3 regions of the Pseudomonas sp. LS2P72 genome follow, and region 1 is predicted to be linked to each of the others. Evidence: predicted binding sites of a transcription regulator. Region 1 holds the regulator's gene; each other region holds the start of a gene.
What was found. Region 1 encodes sigma-54, which starts transcription at its own class of promoters, with help from an activator protein. Its sites were predicted from a motif close to ANTGGCATNNANNTTGCTNT; they were not measured.
Positions count from the first base shown of each region.

Region 2: a site for sigma-54 is predicted at 3,523-3,542, ahead of flhA (flagellar biosynthesis protein FlhA). Genes of this name have one in related genera too.
Region 3: a site for sigma-54 is predicted at 3,846-3,865, ahead of ACYZUA_RS10300 (flagellar basal body rod protein FlgF). Genes of this name have one in related genera too.

Region 1 covers NZ_CM142708.1:5,936,960-5,942,707, forward strand. The annotation lists gene ACYZUA_RS27295 (KdsC family phosphatase) at 1-382, shown strand, start outside; gene lptC (LPS export ABC transporter periplasmic protein LptC) at 390-962, shown strand; gene lptA (lipopolysaccharide transport periplasmic protein LptA) at 949-1,497, shown strand; gene lptB (LPS export ABC transporter ATP-binding protein) at 1,497-2,222, shown strand; gene ACYZUA_RS27315 (RNA polymerase factor sigma-54) at 2,407-3,900, shown strand; gene hpf (ribosome hibernation-promoting factor, HPF/YfiA family) at 3,975-4,283, shown strand; gene ptsN (PTS IIA-like nitrogen regulatory protein PtsN) at 4,296-4,760, shown strand; gene rapZ (RNase adapter RapZ) at 4,763-5,620, shown strand; gene ACYZUA_RS27335 (HPr family phosphocarrier protein) at 5,636-5,748, shown strand, end outside.
Region 2 covers NZ_CM142708.1:2,257,997-2,263,744, reverse strand. The annotation lists gene flhF (flagellar biosynthesis protein FlhF) at 35-1,363, opposite strand; gene flhA (flagellar biosynthesis protein FlhA) at 1,375-3,504, opposite strand; gene flhB (flagellar biosynthesis protein FlhB) at 3,759-4,898, opposite strand; gene fliR (flagellar biosynthetic protein FliR) at 4,902-5,684, opposite strand; gene fliQ (flagellar biosynthesis protein FliQ) at 5,688-5,748, opposite strand, start outside.
Region 3 covers NZ_CM142708.1:2,221,896-2,227,643, forward strand. The annotation lists gene ACYZUA_RS10280 (amino acid aminotransferase) at 1-469, opposite strand, end outside; gene ACYZUA_RS10285 (4a-hydroxytetrahydrobiopterin dehydratase) at 469-825, opposite strand; gene phhA (phenylalanine 4-monooxygenase) at 929-1,714, opposite strand; gene ACYZUA_RS10295 (sigma-54-dependent transcriptional regulator) at 1,995-3,557, shown strand; gene ACYZUA_RS10300 (flagellar basal body rod protein FlgF) at 3,920-4,660, shown strand; gene flgG (flagellar basal-body rod protein FlgG) at 4,706-5,491, shown strand; gene flgH (flagellar basal body L-ring protein FlgH) at 5,544-5,748, shown strand, end outside.

The DNA.
Region 1 (5,748 bases):
CAAGATGTTGATGGCAGCCGGCGTGCAGACCGCTATCATCAGCGGCCGCAAGACCCCGGTGGTCGAGCGACGAGCGAAGAACCTCGGTATTCCACATGTGTACCAGGGGCGCGAAGACAAACTGGTGGTGCTCGACGAGCTTCTTGCCCAACTCAACCTAAGCTATGAGCAAGTCGCCTACCTCGGCGACGACCTGCCGGACCTGCCGGTGATTCGCCGCGTAGGCCTGGGCATGGCGGTGGCAAGCGCTGCCAGTTTCGTCCGTGAACACGCCCACGGCATCACCCAGGCCCGCGGCGGCGAGGGTGCCGCTCGCGAATTCTGCGAATTGATCCTGCACGCGCAGGGCCGCCTCGATGCGGCAAACGCCGCGTACCTGTGAGCCAACTATGCTGAGCAAAAAGATTCGCAAATTCCTGGTGTTCGGTTGCATCGCAGCGATATTCGCGGCGGTCGGCTACTGGAACATCAGCCCGGAACGCTTTCTCGACCAGCCGGTGGCAAAGATCGATGAAACCGCGATCGACTATTACGCGATCAACGCCCACAGCGTGCAATTCCTGCCGGACGGCAAACTGCAATACGAAATGACGTCCGACAAGGTTGAACACCTGAAAGCCACCGAAGTGACGCTGCTGACCAATCCCGACCTGAACCTGTTCCGCGGCACCGAGTTTCCGTGGCATGTCCAGAGCGAGCACGGCGAAGTGAATCCCGACGGCACTCAGGTCGAACTGATTGACTCGGTGCGCATCACGCGTTTCGACGAGAAAAACCGCAAGACCCTGATTACCACCACCCGCATGACAGTGTTCCCGCAGCGGCAATATGCGCAGACCGAGCAACCCGTTAGAATCGACGGCGCTGGTGGTGTGTCGACTGGCAAGGGAATGAAAGCGTATTTGAAAGAAAGCAGGATACACCTGCTATCTAACGTAAGAGGACAGTATGAGGCTCGTTAAAACCCTCCCTATTTTGCTCGGTCTGAGCGCAGCACTGGGAAGCGTGAGCGCCTGGGCTCTGCCGAACGATCAAGAGCAGCCTATCCGCATCCAGGCCGACGACGCCCAACTGGACGACAAGAATGGTGTTGCCACCTATAAAGGTGACGTGATCATTACCCAGGGCTCGATGATTGTTAAAGGCAATACTGTGACCATCACCCGCACCCCGGCCGGCGACATCGACGTGGTGACTTCGGTGGGCAATCTGGCCTACTTCGAGCAGATGCAGACGGCTGGCGACACCAAGCCGGTTCAGGGCTACGGAGTGACCATCCAGTACCACGCATCGCAAAACCGCGTCGTGTTGATCGATCGTGCCAAAGTCATCGACAAGGACAACAACGTCACCCAAGGCGAGAAAATCGTCTACGACACGGTGAAAAAGCTTGCGAGCGCCGGTCGCGCGACGGGCAACAAGGTCACCGAGTCGCGCCCGCGCATCGACATGGTGATCCAGCCGAAGAAGAAAACCGACGAGCAAAAGGCCCAGTAATGGCAACTCTGAAAGCTCAGCATCTGGCCAAGAGCTACAAGAGCCGCCAGGTCGTGCGTGACGTCAGTCTGTCGATCGACAGCGGTCAGATTGTCGGCCTGCTAGGTCCCAACGGCGCTGGCAAGACCACCTGCTTTTACATGATTGTCGGCCTGGTACAGGCCGATCAGGGCCGCGTACTGATTGACGACCTGGATGTCAGCCACCAGCCTATGCACGGTCGTGCGAAGGCCGGTATCGGCTATCTTCCGCAAGAAGCATCGATCTTCCGCAAACTCTCGGTAGCCGACAACATCATGGCGATCCTCGAGACCCGCAAGGAACTCGACAAGGCCGGCCGTCGCAAAGAGTTGGAAAGCCTGCTGCAGGAATTCCACATCAGCCACATCCGCGACAGCCTCGGGATGAGCCTGTCCGGTGGTGAACGCCGCCGCGTGGAAATTGCCCGGGCCCTGGCTACCAACCCGAAATTCATCCTGCTCGACGAACCTTTCGCTGGCGTGGACCCGATTTCGGTGGGCGATATCAAACAGATCATCTACCACCTCAAGGCCAAGGGCATTGGCGTGCTGATCACTGACCACAACGTCCGTGAAACCCTGGATATCTGCGAAACCGCCTACATCGTCAACGATGGCCAACTGATCGCCGAAGGCGACTCTGCCACCATCCTGGCCAACGACCTGGTCAAGGAAGTGTATCTGGGCCATGAGTTCCGCCTGTAAGCACTGAGGTGTCTGGCTGGTTGCCCGGGCGCTTGTCTCAATAAAAAATCAATATTTTTTTATTGTTACAGCGCTCTAGGCAAACGCTGCAGTTTCGGGCATATAATTTGCTTATGTTTGGCGCTCCGGCGCCCTGTAGTGGATGGCGCATGTGCGCCGGCGAATAAGGTGTTAAGCCCCTGCCATGAAACCATCGCTAGTCTTGAGAATGGGCCAGCAGCTGACGATGACACCGCAGCTGCAACAGGCCATCCGCCTGCTCCAATTGTCGACCCTGGACCTGCAACAGGAAATCCAGGAGGCCCTGGAGTCCAATCCGATGCTCGAACGCCAGGAAGAAGGCGACGACTTCGATAACGCCGACCCCTTGGCCGACAAAGCCGAACAGCAACCCAACGTCGACATTCAGGAACCCTCCTACCAGGAAACCGCCCCGACGGTTGATAACCTCGAGGAAGGCGACTGGAACGAGCGCATCCCCAACGAACTGCCCGTGGATACCGCGTGGGAAGACGTCTACCAGACCAGCGCCAGCAGCCTGCCGAGCAACGATGACGACGAGTGGGACTTCACCACCCGGACATCGGCCGGCGAAAGCCTGCAAAGCCACCTGCTGTGGCAACTGAACCTGGCTCCGATGTCCGACACCGATCGACTGATCGCCGTGACCCTGATCGACTGCATCAACAATCAGGGCTACCTGGACGAAACCCTCGAGGAGATTCTCGAAGCCTTCGATCCGGAACTGGACATCGAACTGGACGAAATCGAAGCCGTCCTGCACCGCATCCAGCAATTCGAACCCGCTGGCATCGGCGCACGCAACCTGGGCGAATGCCTGCTGCTGCAATTGCGCCAGTTGCCCGCCAAGACGCCTTGGCTGGTCGAGGCCAAACGCCTGGTCACCGATTACATCGATCTGCTCGGCAGCCGCGACTACAGCCAACTGATGCGTCGCATGAAGCTCAAGGAAGACGAACTGCGCCAGGTTATTGAACTGGTGCAGAGCCTCAACCCGCGCCCAGGCTCGCAAATCGAGTCCGGCGAAGCCGAATACGTCGTTCCCGACGTGATCGTACGCAAGGACAACGAGCGTTGGCTGGTGGAGCTGAACCAGGAATCCGTGCCACGACTGCGGGTCAACGCTCAATACGCCGGTTTCGTGCGCCGCGCCGACACCAGCGCCGACAACACCTTCATGCGCAATCAGTTGCAAGAAGCCCGCTGGTTCATCAAGAGCCTGCAAAGCCGCAACGAAACCCTGATGAAAGTCGCCACTCAAATCGTCGAGCATCAGCGCGGCTTTCTTGAATACGGCGACGAGGCCATGAAACCGCTGGTCCTGCATGACATCGCCGAAGCGGTGGGCATGCACGAGTCGACGATTTCACGGGTGACCACGCAAAAATTCATGCATACCCCTCGGGGCATATATGAACTGAAATACTTTTTCTCCAGCCATGTCAGCACCTCCGAGGGCGGTGAATGCTCGTCCACGGCGATCCGCGCGATCATCAAAAAACTGGTTGCCGCGGAAAATCAGAAAAAGCCGTTGAGTGACAGCAAGATCGCTGGTTTACTGGAGGCACAAGGCATTCAGGTGGCTCGCCGCACCGTCGCCAAGTACCGCGAATCCCTCGGGATCGCGCCTTCGAGCGAACGCAAGCGGTTGATGTAGAGCCACGCCACAGCGTTCCAGTGGCAGGCATTTCTGCCTGCCGCTTTATGCACTGGCAACGAAGGAGAAGCTGTATGCAAGTCAACATCAGTGGACACCAACTGGAAGTGACCGAACCTCTTCGCACCTACATCGGCGAAAAACTCGAACGATTAGAGAGGCATTTCGACAAGATCACCAACGTGCAGGTCACGATGACGGTCGAGAAGCTCAAGCAGAAAATCGAAGCCACGCTGCATATTCCCGGCAATGAAGTGGTCGCAAACGCGGAGCATACCGATATGTACGCGGCGATCGACGCACTGACCGACAAGCTGGATAAACAACTCAAAAAGCATAAGGAAAAGACCCAAAGCCTCCTCCAGGGCGCGACCGGTCGTTAACACTCCCAACCCATGATCCGACTTGAAAGCATCCTGACCCCCGGCCGTTCCCTCGTGAACGTGCCGGGCGGCAGTAAAAAGAAAGCCCTCGAGCAAATTGCCAACCTTATCCACAAAGAAGTGCCGGATCTGGAGATGCAAGATGTCTTCGAGGCTCTGATTGCCCGTGAAAAACTCGGTTCAACCGGTTTTGGCAACGGCATCGCCATCCCCCATTGCCGCCTGAAGGGCTGCACCTCGCCCATCAGCGCCCTGATGCACCTTGATGCACCCATCGATTTCGACGCAATCGACGGCGCCCCGGTTGACCTGCTGTTCGTTCTGCTGGTCCCGGAAGCCGCTACCGATGCGCACCTGGAGTTACTGCGCCAGATCGCCAGCATGCTCGACCGCAAGGAAGTGCGCGAAAAACTGCGCAGCGCCCCGAGCAATGAAGCCTTGTATCAGGTTGTCCTGGACGAGCAAAACGGTCATTAATCATGCGCTTGATCATCGTCAGTGGCCGCTCCGGCTCAGGTAAAAGTACCGCACTCGATGTTCTCGAGGACAACGGCTACTACTGCATCGACAACCTGCCCGCCGGCCTGCTGCCGGAACTGGCCGAACGCGCGTTGATTCATACCGAGCTGGCACAACCGCTGGTTGCCGTATCCATCGATGCGCGCAACTTGCCGAGCCACTTGTCGCGGTTTCCCGAACTGCTGGAAGAAGTGCGCAGCCGGCACATCCAGTGTGATGTGCTTTATCTGGACGCCGACGAAGAAACCTTGCTCAAACGTTTCTCGGAAACCCGCCGTCGTCACCCGCTGAGTAATGCCAATCGCTCGCTGGCCGAGGCCATCAACGATGAGACCGCCCTGCTCGGGCCGATTGCCGACCTCGCCGATCTCAAAGTAAACACCACCAACCTGAACCTGTATCAGCTGCGAGATACCATCAAGTTGCGCCTGCTGAACCAGCCGGAACCCGGCACGGCGTTCCTGGTGGAGTCTTTCGGCTTCAAGCGTGGCATGCCGGTGGACGCCGATCTGGTGTTTGACGTGCGTTGCCTGCCGAATCCCTATTGGAAGCCAGAGTTGCGCGATCAATCCGGGCTTGATCAACCGGTTATCGAGTATCTGGCGGCACAGCCGGACGTCGAAGAGATGTTCCAGGACATTTCCGCATACTTGCTCAAGTGGCTACCCCGCTTTGCCGCCAGCAACCGCGCTTATGTCACGATTGCCATTGGCTGCACCGGCGGCCATCACCGCTCCGTTTACCTGACCGAACGACTGGCCCAGGCCCTGCAAAAATCTCTGAAGAACGTCCAGGTTCGCCACCGCGACCTCAGCTAAAGGATTCACACCGCGATGCCTGCTCTGGAAATTGAAATCATCAACAAGCTGGGCCTGCATGCCCGCGCTTCTGCAAAATTCGTTGGCGTCGCCGGTGAGTTCAAGGATTGCACGATCAGGGTAGGACG
Region 2 (5,748 bases), 2.7 Mb from region 1:
ATCGATGTAGGTACAAAAACTGTTCATTAATACCTCAGCCGACCTGCTTGGTCGGGCTGTGGTAAATATCAGCGAACATGTCAGCCATGGCTTCTTCGCTGGGTTCTTCTTGCATTTGCACGCTGACGGCGCGACTGACCAACTGATGACGACGCGGTAGATGCAAATCATCCGGAATCCGCGGGCCATCGGTCAGGTAAGCCACCGGCAATTCATGACTGATGGCCAGGCTCAACACCTCGCCCAGACTTGCCGTTTCATCCAGTTTAGTCAGGATGCAGCCAGCGAGCCCACAACGCTTGTAACTGTGATAAGCGGCCGTTAGAACCTGTTTCTGGCTGGTGGTTGCCAACACCAGATAATTTTTCGATTTGATGCCACGACCGGCCAGGCTTTCGAGCTGCATGCGCAGTGCCGGATCGCTGGCCTGAAGGCCCGCGGTATCGATCAGCACCACGCGTTTGCGCAGCAAAGGCTCCAGCGCCTGAACCAGCGATTGGCCCGGATCGACATGCGTCACCGACACATTGAGGATCCGGCCCAAGGTCTTGAGTTGTTCCTGAGCACCAATACGGTAGCTGTCCATGCTGACCAGCGCGATATTCTGCGCGCCGTACTTGAGCACATAGCGGGCCGCGAGTTTGGCCAGCGTGGTGGTCTTGCCCATGCCGGCAGGGCCGACCATGGCAATCACGCCGCCCTCTTCCAGAGGCTCGACTTCCGGTGTGACGATCATCCGCGCCAGGTGTGCCAGCAACATGCGCCAGGCCTGACGAGGTTCTTCAATATCGGTAATCAGCGCGAGCAAATCGCGCGACAACGGGCCGGACAGACCGATGCGTTGCAGGCGACGCCAAAGGTTGGCCTGGGCCGGACGGCTGCCTTGCAGCTGATTCCAGGCCAGGGAGCCGAGTTGCACTTCCATCAGTTCGCGCAGACTGTTGAGTTCGAAACGCATCGAGTCGAACGCCCGCGGGTCGACGCCGCCGGTGGCAGGTGCCGCGGCCGGTGCAGGACGACGGGGTTCGGCGTAGGTCGGCTCGACCAGCGGCTCGGCGGCGGTCAGTGGCAGGCCGGCGAACAACTGGCGATTGGTGGACTTGTCGCTCTCGCCATCGCTGCGCAGGCTCAGTTCGGCCTGGGCGGTGACGATCCGCGATTGGGTCTTGCGCAGCTCGTCTTCGAGTTCCATGTTCGGAACGCGCGGAGCCAGCGCCGATAACTTGTAATCCAGGGCGGCCGTCAGCTCGACACCACCGGCGATCCGACGGTTGCCAATGATGGCGGCATCAGCGCCCAGCTCATCACGAACCAGCTTCATGGCCTGACGCATATCGGCGGCGAAAAAACGCTTAACTTGCATGAACCACTACCTCAGCCGTTGGGCCCTACTGTCGCAACGATGGTCACTTGCTTGTTGTCAGGAATTTCCTGGTAAGCCAACACATGCAAACCCGGGACTGCCAATCGGCCGAATCGCGACAGCATCGCGCGAACCGGACCGGCTACCAGCAGAATCACCGGTTGACCTTGCATTTCCTGACGCTGCGCCGCATCGATCAACGAGCGCTGCAGTTTCTCAGCCATGCTTGGCTCCAGCAGAACGCCCTCTTCCGAGCCTTGTCCTGCCTTCTGAAGACTATTGAGCAATATTTGTTCCAACCTTGGCTCCAGGGTGATCACTGGCAGCTCGGAGTCAGTGCCTACAATGCTTTGGACGATTGCGCGGGATACGCCGACGCGCACCGCGGCCACCAGCGCGGCAGTATCTTGACTCTTGCTGGCATTGTTCGCGATGGCTTCGGCAATGCTGCGAATGTCCCGCACTGGCACCTGTTCGGCCAGCAACGCCTGCAATACTTTGAGCAGCTGCGACAGAGACACCACACCCGGCACCAGTTCTTCGGCCAGTTTTGGTGAGCTTTTGGCCAACAATTGCATGAGTTGCTGCACTTCTTCGTGACCGATCAATTCGCTCGAGTGCTTGTACAGAATTTGGTTCAAGTGGGTTGCCACTACCGTACTGGCATCGACCACGGTGTAACCGAGGGATTGTGCCTGAGCTCGCTGGCTGACTTCGATCCAGACCGCCTCCAGACCGAAAGCCGGATCTTTGGCGGTAATGCCGTTGAGCGTACCGTAGACCTGCCCCGGGTTGATCGCCAGTTCGCGGTCCGGGTAAATCTCCGCTTCGGCGAGGATCACCCCCATCAGGGTCAGGCGATAGGCACTCGGTGCCAGGTCGAGGTTGTCACGGATATGCACGGTCGGCATCAGGAAACCCAGATCCTGGGAGAGCTTCTTGCGCACACCCTTGATCCGCGCCAGCAACTGACCACCCTGATTGCGGTCCACCAGCGGAATCAGCCGGTAGCCGACTTCCAGGCCGATCATGTCGATCGGAGTGACGTCATCCCAGCCAAGCTCCTTGGCTTCCTGAGCGCGAGCCGGCGACGGCAACAGCTCCTGCTGACGCTTGACCTCCTGCAAAGCTTGAACCTTGACCACGTTCTGCTTCTTCCAGAACAGGTACGCGCCGCCGGCCGCCAGGGCCGCCATGCTGAGAAAGGAGAAGTGCGGCATGCCGGGCACCAGGCCCATGACCGCCATAATACCCGCCGCCACTGCCAACGCTTTCGGCGAGGCGAACATCTGGCGATTGATCTGTTTGCCCATGTCTTCCGAGCCGGACGCACGAGTCACCATGATCGCTGCGGCGGTCGACAACAGCAGTGATGGCAATTGCGCCACCAAACCGTCACCGATGGTCAACAAGGCGTACACCCGACCGGCATCGCCGAAGGTCATGCCGTGCTGGAAGATGCCGACCGCCATGCCGCCGATCAGGTTGATGAACAGAATCAGCAGGCCGGCAATGGCGTCACCGCGAACGAACTTGCTGGCGCCGTCCATGGAACCGTAGAACTCCGCCTCTTGGGCGACTTCCGAACGACGGGCCTTGGCCTGAGCCTGATCGATCAGACCAGCGTTGAGGTCGGCGTCGATCGCCATTTGTTTACCGGGCATCGCATCGAGGGTGAAACGCGCGCTCACCTCGGAAATCCGTCCGGCGCCCTTGGTCACCACGACAAAGTTGATGATCATCAAAATCGCGAACACCACGATACCGACCACGTAGTTACCGCCGATCACCACCTCGCCGAAGGCCTGGATCACCTTACCGGCGGCGGCATGACCGTCCTGGCCGTGGAGCATCACCACGCGCGTGGAGGCCACGTTCAGCGCCAGTCGCAGCAACGTCGCCACCAGCAGAATGGTCGGAAACACCGCGAAATCCAGCGGTCGCAACGCGTAAACACAAACCAGCAACACCACGATCGACAAGGCAATGTTGAACGTGAAGAACACGTCCAGCAGGAACGGCGGGATCGGCAACATCATCATCGCCAGCATGACCAGCAGCAACAACGGCACACCCAGATTGCCTCGACTTAAGTCGGCAACGTTTGTGCGAGCACTGTTGAGTAACTGAGAGCGATCCACCGGTATTCCCCGTTCCTTGAAGCAAACTTTTTGACGCCGAAAGCAGGCGCAGAGCCGCTACTGCAAGAAGCCTTCCAACTTTTGCCGAGGCGGGGAATAGAGGGTTTGGCAGGGGATTTTGTGGCGCTTGAACCGGCCTCATCGCGGGCAAGCCCGGCTCCTACAGGTTTTGCGTCGTGATCGAAATCGCGCATGAAACCAAACCTGTAGGAGCCGGGCTTGCCCGCGATGGCGTCAGCACGACAGCACAGAACTCAGGAATCACGCCGCAAATCCGGCGGGATCGGCAGGTCGTCCTTGAGCGGATCCGGGCGTTTGCCCTTGCCCGCGCGGTGCTGGCGAATCTGGTAGACGTAAGCGAGCACCTGGGCGACGGCAAGGTAAAGCCCGCCGGGAATTTCCTGATCAAGTTCGGTGGAGTAGTAAATCGAACGCGCCAGTGCCGGCGACTCAAGTAGCAGCACTTCGTTGGCCACAGCGATTTCACGGATCTTCAAGGCCAGGAAGTCGTTGCCCTTGGCGACCAGCATCGGCGCCCCACCCTTGTCCGGATCGTACTTGAGCGCTACGGCGTAGTGAGTCGGGTTGGTGATGACCACATCGGCGTCAGGGATCGCCGCCATCATCCGGCGCTGGGACATTTCGCGCTGCAGCTGACGGATCCGTTGTTTAACCTCTGGCTTCCCTTCCTGATCCTTATGCTCGTCACGCACTTCCTGCTTGGTCATCTTCAATTTCTTGATGCTTTCCCAGAGCTGTATCGGCACGTCCACAGCGGCGATGATGATCAGCCCGCAGGCCATCCACAGAGTGCTCCAGCCGACCACTTGCAGGCTGTGAATGATCGCCATGTCCAAGGGTTCATGGGCGATGCGCAGCAGGTCATCGATGTCCGAGGACAACACCGCCAGGGCCACGAACAACACGATGAAAAATTTTGCGAGGGCCTTGAGCAGTTCCGCTATGGCCTTGGACGAGAACATGCGCTTGAGGCCGGCGCCGGGGTTCATTCGGCTGAACTTGGGCGCCATGGAACCCGCTGCGAACAGCCAGCCGCCCAGAGAAACCGGCCCGATCAATGCCGCCAGCAGCAAGGTGATCATCACTGGCTGAATCGCGACGAGGGCAATTTGCCCCGAGTGCAGCAGGTAAGTACCCATGGAACGCTGATCCAGAATCACTTCCCGCGAGAGCGAGAAGTTCATGCGCATCAGCTCCATCAACTCCTGAGCCAGGGCTCCGCCGAAAATCAGCAACCCACCGGCGCCGGCAAGCATGACGGCCAGGGTATTGAGCTCCTTGGAGCGCGCGATCTCGCCCTTCTCGCGAGAGTCCTTCTTGCGCTTCTCGGTGGGGTCTTCTGTTTTGTCCTGACCGCTTTCGCTCTCAGCCATGACTCAGCGCGCCCGTGCCAGTTCGCGTAACAACTGCAAGGCCTCGGAGGCCAGCGGTTGATACTGATTGATAATGTCCGCCAGCCCGACCCAGACGATGAATAGCCCAAGCACCAGCGTCAGCGGGAAGCCGATAGAAAAGATGTTCAGCTGCGGCGCAGCCCGGGTCATCACACCAAAGGCAATGTTGACCACCAGCAACGCAGTGATCGCCGGCAACACCAGCAACAGCGCGGCACCAAGGACCCAGCCGAGCTTGCCGGCCAGCTCCCAGAAATGATTGACCATCAACCCGCTGCCGACCGGCAGCGTGGTGAAGCTTTCGGTGAGGACTTCGAACACCACCAGATGGCCGTTCATGGACAGGAACAACAGCGTCACCAGCATGGTGAAGAACTGCCCGATCACCGCCACCGAAACGCCGTTGGTAGGGTCGACCATCGAAGCAAAGCCCATGCCCATCTGAATCGAGACGATCTGCCCGGCGACCACAAAGGCCTGGAAGAACAGCTGCAAGGAGAAACCCAGCACCGCACCGACAAGAATCTGCTCGGCAATCAACAGCAGCCCGCTCAAGTCCAGCGCATTGACTGGCGGCATCGGCGGCAGGCCGGGAGCGATGACCAACGTAATCGCCAGGGCGAAATAAAGGCGCACTCGCGTGGGCACCAGGCTCGTGCCGAAAACCGGCATGACCATCAGCAAGGCACCGATGCGAAACAGCGGCAGCATGAACGTCGCGACCCAGGTACTGATCTGGGTATCGGTCAGCTGGAGCAGCGACATGGGTTAGCCGATGACCTGAGGAATGCTGCCGTACAACTGCAGGATGTATTCCATGAAGGTCTGC
Region 3 (5,748 bases), 2.7 Mb from region 1:
GGCGGTTATCGCTGCCGACGTACGGGTAATGACTGACCTTGACCCCTGCCGCCGCGAAAATGGTTTCGTGGATCGGCCAGGTCGGGTTGCTCAGCCATACGCCACGGCCCGGAAGGCATTGGGCGATGAAGTCCGCGCTCAAGCGCAGCGCGCCGGTGCCGCCCGGCGTTTGCGTTGCACCGGCCCGTTGTTCGGTGATCAGCGGGGAATCGGCCCCCAGCACCAATTCAACGATGGCCTTGCCGAACGCCGGTTCACCGTGACCACCGATGTAGGTCTTGGTGGTCTGACGATCCACCAGGCGCTGCTCGGCGAGCTTCACGGCCTGGGGAATCGGTGTCAGGCCCTGGGCATCTTTATAGACGCCCACTCCGAGGTCGAATTTGCGCGGGTTGGGGTCCTGCGCATAGGCCTCCATCAGGCCGAGAATCGGGTCGCCGGGTACTCGACCGATGGCGTCGAAATGCATTATTTGCGGCCCTCGGCGTCCTTGGCCACTTCGTCAGTGCGCGCGGCCATGATGAAGTCGTTGCGATGCAGGCCTTTGATGGAATGGCTCCACCAGGTCACGGTGACTTTGCCCCACTCGGTGAGCAGGCCTGGGTGGTGACCTTCAGCCTCGGAGATTTCACCGACGGCGTTGGTGAACGCCAGTGCGTGCTTGAAATTCTTGAACAGGAAAACTTTTTCCAGCTGCATCACGCTGTCGCGCACTTCAATGTTCCAGTCAGGAATCTGCTTGATCAGTACCGGCAGTTCTTCGTCGCTGACCTGAGGGGCATCGGCGCGGCAGGCTTCGCAATGGGCTTGGTTCAATGTGGACATGATGGGTTCCTGAAATCGAATTATTGGAATTCGGCCGTCAATTCACCACGCTAAACCAAAGCGTCGGTTCCTGACAGGCTCACTTGATTCTAAAAGCTGCGGATCACGCAGCCTTTGGCGGAAATTTTGGTGCGCGCAAGCCCAACTGCATGCCTTGCTTGACCATGCCCATGATGTCTTCGTGGGCGAGGTCGAACAGGCGCTTGAGGTTCGGCAGGACAAAGTACAGCGGTTGCAGGATGTCGATGCGATACGGCGTGCGCATGCATTCCAGCGGATCGAAGGTCTGATGCTCAGGTTCGTCCGACAGGCAGTAAACGGTTTCTTTTGGAGAAGAAAGAATGCCGCCGCCGTAAATGCGCAGGCCTTCGGCTGTATCGACCATGCCGAACTCGATGGTCATCCAGTACAAGCGCGCGAGGTACACGCGTTCTTCCTTGGTAGCCTGTAGGCCGAGTTTGCCGTAGGTGTGGGTGAATTCAGCGAACCAAGGGTTGGTCAGTAGCGGGCAGTGGCCAAAGATCTCGTGGAAAATGTCCGGCTCTTGCAGGTAATCCAGCTCTTCGCGGGTACGAATAAACGTCGCTACCGGAAACTGCTTGTTGGCGAGCAATTCGAAAAAGGTCTGGAAGGGGATCAGTGCGGGTACCCGGGCAACCTGCCACCCGGTGGTTTCACCGAGGACTTTGTTGATCTCACCGAGTTGCGGAATGCGGTCGTGGGGCAGACCGAGTTTTTCGATACCGTCCAGGTATTCCTGGCACGCACGACCCTCGATCACTTTCAGTTGGCGAGTAATCAGCGTGTTCCACACCGCGTGTTCTTCGGCGGGGTAGTCGATAAAACCTTGCGCATCGGGCTCGCGAGCCACGTATTGCGTCTGCTTCATGCTGCTCTCCTGCTAGGGGATTTCGTTCTTGTTATGTCCTGCTATGGACCTAGAAATACCTCAAGAAATGCAGTGTTGCAGCACGTGAGCCGTGCTGTGTGTAGGAAAAATCGTCGTTTTTTGTAAAGTATTCGTTACGGATCGACGGCTATGGCGCAGGGATTGAGATTTGCGGGTTTGAAATGGTGTGCAGGTGTCACATAATCTTGACGACTAAGTTGGTGCTTGCGCAGAAAAATCTCTGCCCGGGCCCTCGATCTCTCCTGTTTCGGGCCTTTATATGCGTATCAAAGTCCACTGCCAGAACCGCATCGGTATCCTGCGCGACATTCTCAACCTGCTGGTGGAGTACGGGATCAACGTCGCTCGCGGCGAGGTCGGCGGTGAGCATGGCAATGCCATCTATCTGCATTGCCCGAACCTGATCAACATTCAGTTCCAGGCGTTGCGTCCGAAATTCGAATCCATTGCCGGGGTGTTCGGCGTCAAGCGTGTAGGGCTGATGCCCAGCGAACGTCGGCACATGGAGCTCAATGCCTTGCTCGGCGCCTTGGAGTTTCCGGTGCTGTCGATCGACATGGGCGGTTCGATCGTCGCGGCCAACCGTGCGGCGGCGCAGTTGCTCGGCGTGCGGGTGGACGAGGTGCCGGGGATTCCGCTGTCGCGTTACGCCGAGGATTTCGACTTGCCGGAACTGGTGCGCGCCAACAAGTCGCGGATCAACGGCTTGCGGGTGAAGGTAAAAGGTGACGTGTTTCTCGCCGACATCGCACCACTGCAATCGGAACATGACGACAGCGAAGCCATGGCCGGCGCAGTGCTCACCTTACATCGCGCCGACCGGGTCGGTGAGCGCATCTATAACGTGCGCAAGCAGGAGCTGCGCGGTTTCGACAGTATTTTCCAAAGCTCGAAGGTGATGGCCGCGGTGGTGCGCGAAGCACGACGCATGGCGCCGCTGGATGCGCCGCTATTAATAGAAGGTGAAACCGGTACGGGTAAAGAGTTGTTGGCGCGCGCCTGCCACTTGGCCAGTCCGCGGGGGCAGTCACCGTTGATGGCGCTCAACTGCGCCGGTCTGCCGGAATCCATGGCTGAGACGGAGCTGTTCGGCTACGGCCCCGGCGCTTTCGAAGGGGCGCGGGCTGAAGGCAAACTCGGTCTGCTGGAGCTGACGTCGGGCGGTACGCTGTTTCTCGATGGCGTCGGGGAAATGAGCCCGCGCCTACAGGTGAAATTGCTGCGTTTCCTGCAGGACGGTTGCTTTCGTCGTGTGGGCAGCGATGAAGAGGTTTATCTGGATGTACGCGTGATCTGCGCGACGCAGGTCGACCTCTCGGAATTGTGCGCACGAGGCGAATTTCGTCAGGATTTGTATCACCGTTTGAACGTGCTTTCACTGCACATCCCGCCACTGCGCGAATGCCTGGATGGTTTGACGCCGCTGGTGGAACACTTCCTCGATCAGGCCAGTCGACAGATCGGTTGCCCGCTGCCGAAACTGGCGCCTGCGGCGATGGAGCGGCTCAGTCACTACCACTGGCCGGGCAACGTCCGGCAACTGGAAAACGTGTTGTTCCAGGCGGTGTCCTTGTGCGAGGGCGGGACCGTCAAGGCCGAACATATTCGCCTGCCGGACTACGGCGTGCGTCAGCCGCTTGGCGATTTCTCGCTTGAGGGCGGGTTGGACGAGATTGTTGGGCGCTTTGAGAAAGCGGTGCTGGAGCGTTTGTATTCCGAGCACCCGAGCAGTCGACAGCTGGGTAAGCGGCTGGGGGTTTCGCATACGACCATTGCCAATAAGTTGCGTGAGTACGAAGTCGGCAAAGACCCACAAAGCTAACAGCAACACTGTGGTGGGGAGCGCCTTTGTGGCGAGGGGATTTATCCCCGTTGGGTGGCGAAGCCGCCCCCGCTTTTTTTTCAGCATTACCACGCAAACAGGTTTTGCGACTGCTGCGCAGCCGAACGGGGATAAACCCCCTCGCCACAGGTTCTCCATCAACTTCAAAAAACGGGATTGCCGCCTAGCGGCATAACACCGCCGGTTTTTCGACTTCCACACATCTCAAATTTTCCCTCGCTATCCCCCAAGTCCTCTGTATGCCGGGCCCTGCGCCGCCAGAAAAAAGTTGGTCTGCAAATTGCTTATGGCTCAGCAGTACAGCGGTGGACGGCAAACGTCCGGCATGCAGAGGAAAGAGTGTGGACAAGTACCTTTATGTGGCAATGACCGGCGCCAGCCAGAATGCACTGGCGCAGAAGGCTCATGCGAACAACCTGGCGAACATCTCCACCAACGGTTTCCAGAAAGACCTGGAGCAGGCGCGTTCGATGCCGGTGTTCGGTGACAGCTTTCCGGCGCGTGCGTTTGCCTTGTCCGAACGTCCGGCCACCGACTTCTCCCCTGGCGCATTGGTGGAAACCGGTCGCGACCTCGATGTCGCGGTGCAAGGCAATGGCTGGATCGCCGTGCAGAACCCTGACGGCGGCGAAAGCTACGTGCGCACCGGCAGCCTGAACGTCGACGCCCTGGGCGTGCTGCGGGCCGGCAACGGTATGCCGGTGATGGGCAATGGCGGGCCGATTGCCGTGCCGCCCGAGCAGCAAATCGAAGTGGGCGAGGACGGCACCATCAGCATTCGTGCGATGGGCGAAGGTCCTCGTGTGATGGCGGAAGTCGACCGCATCAAGCTGGTTAATCCTGACTTCAAGAACATGACCAAAGGCCTGGACGGTTCGATCCACACCAAGGACGGCAAGCCGGCGCAGGCCGATGCCGACGTCAAACTGGTGTCCGGTTTTCTTGAGTCGAGCAACGTCAACGCCGTGGAAGAGATGACCTCGGTGCTGGCCCTGGCCAAGCAGTTCGAACTGCACATCAAGATGATGAACACCGCCAAAGAAGACGACCAGGCCATGGCTCGGGTCTTGCAGATCAGCTAATTATCAGAACGTCGCGCCGTAAAACAGGCGCACGAGGAGAATCGAATGCTTCCGGCTCTATGGGTTGCCAAAACAGGTCTGTCCGCCCAGGACACCAACCTGACGACCATTTCCAACAACCTGGCCAACGTGTCGACCACGGGTTTCAAACGTGACCGCGCCGAGTTCCAGGACCTGCTGTACCAGATCAAACGCCAGCCAGGCGCCCAGTCGACCCAAGACAGTGAACTGCCGTCGGGTCTGCAATTGGGTACCGGTGTGCGCATTGTCGGCACCCAGAAAAACTTCACCGCCGGCAGCCTGCAAACCACCGAGCAGCCGTTGGATATGGCCATCGACGGTCGCGGTTTCTTCCAGATTCTGCAACCGGACGGCACGACGTCCTACACCCGTGACGGTACGTTCCACCTGGACTCCAACGGTCAGATCGTGAACGCCAGCGGCTTCGCCCTGGAACCGGCCATTGTCATCCCGAACGATGCCCAGACCTTCACGGTCGGTCGCGACGGCACCGTGTCCATCACCGTTACCGGCAACCCGGCCTCCCAGGTGATCGGCAACCTGCAAACCGCCGACTTCATCAACCCGGCCGGTCTGCAAGCCGTGGGCAACAACCTGTTCCTGGAAACCGCGGCCAGCGGCGCGCCGCAAGTCGGCACCCCGGGCCTGGCCGGTTTCGGCACCACGCTGCAGAACACCCTGGAAACCTCGAACGTCAGCACCGTTGAAGAGATGGTCAACATGATCACCACTCAGCGCGCTTACGAGATGAACTCCAAGGTGATCTCCACCGCCGACCAGATGCTCTCGTTCGTAACGCAGAATCTGTAATCAAGTCTATGAGGCGACCATGAGGTCGCCTGCAACACCGTGAGGTAGGGTCATGAATCGCTTTGTATCTGTTCTGGCACTGAGTGCGGCCGTCGTGCTCGCGGGCTGCGTTGCCCCGCCGCCCAAGCCCAATGACCCTTACTACGCCCCGGTGTTGCCGCGCACGCCATTGCCGGCTGCCGCCAATAACGGCTCGATCTACCAGGCCGGTTTCGAACAGAACCTGTACAGCGACCGCAAGGCGTTCCGGGTCGGTG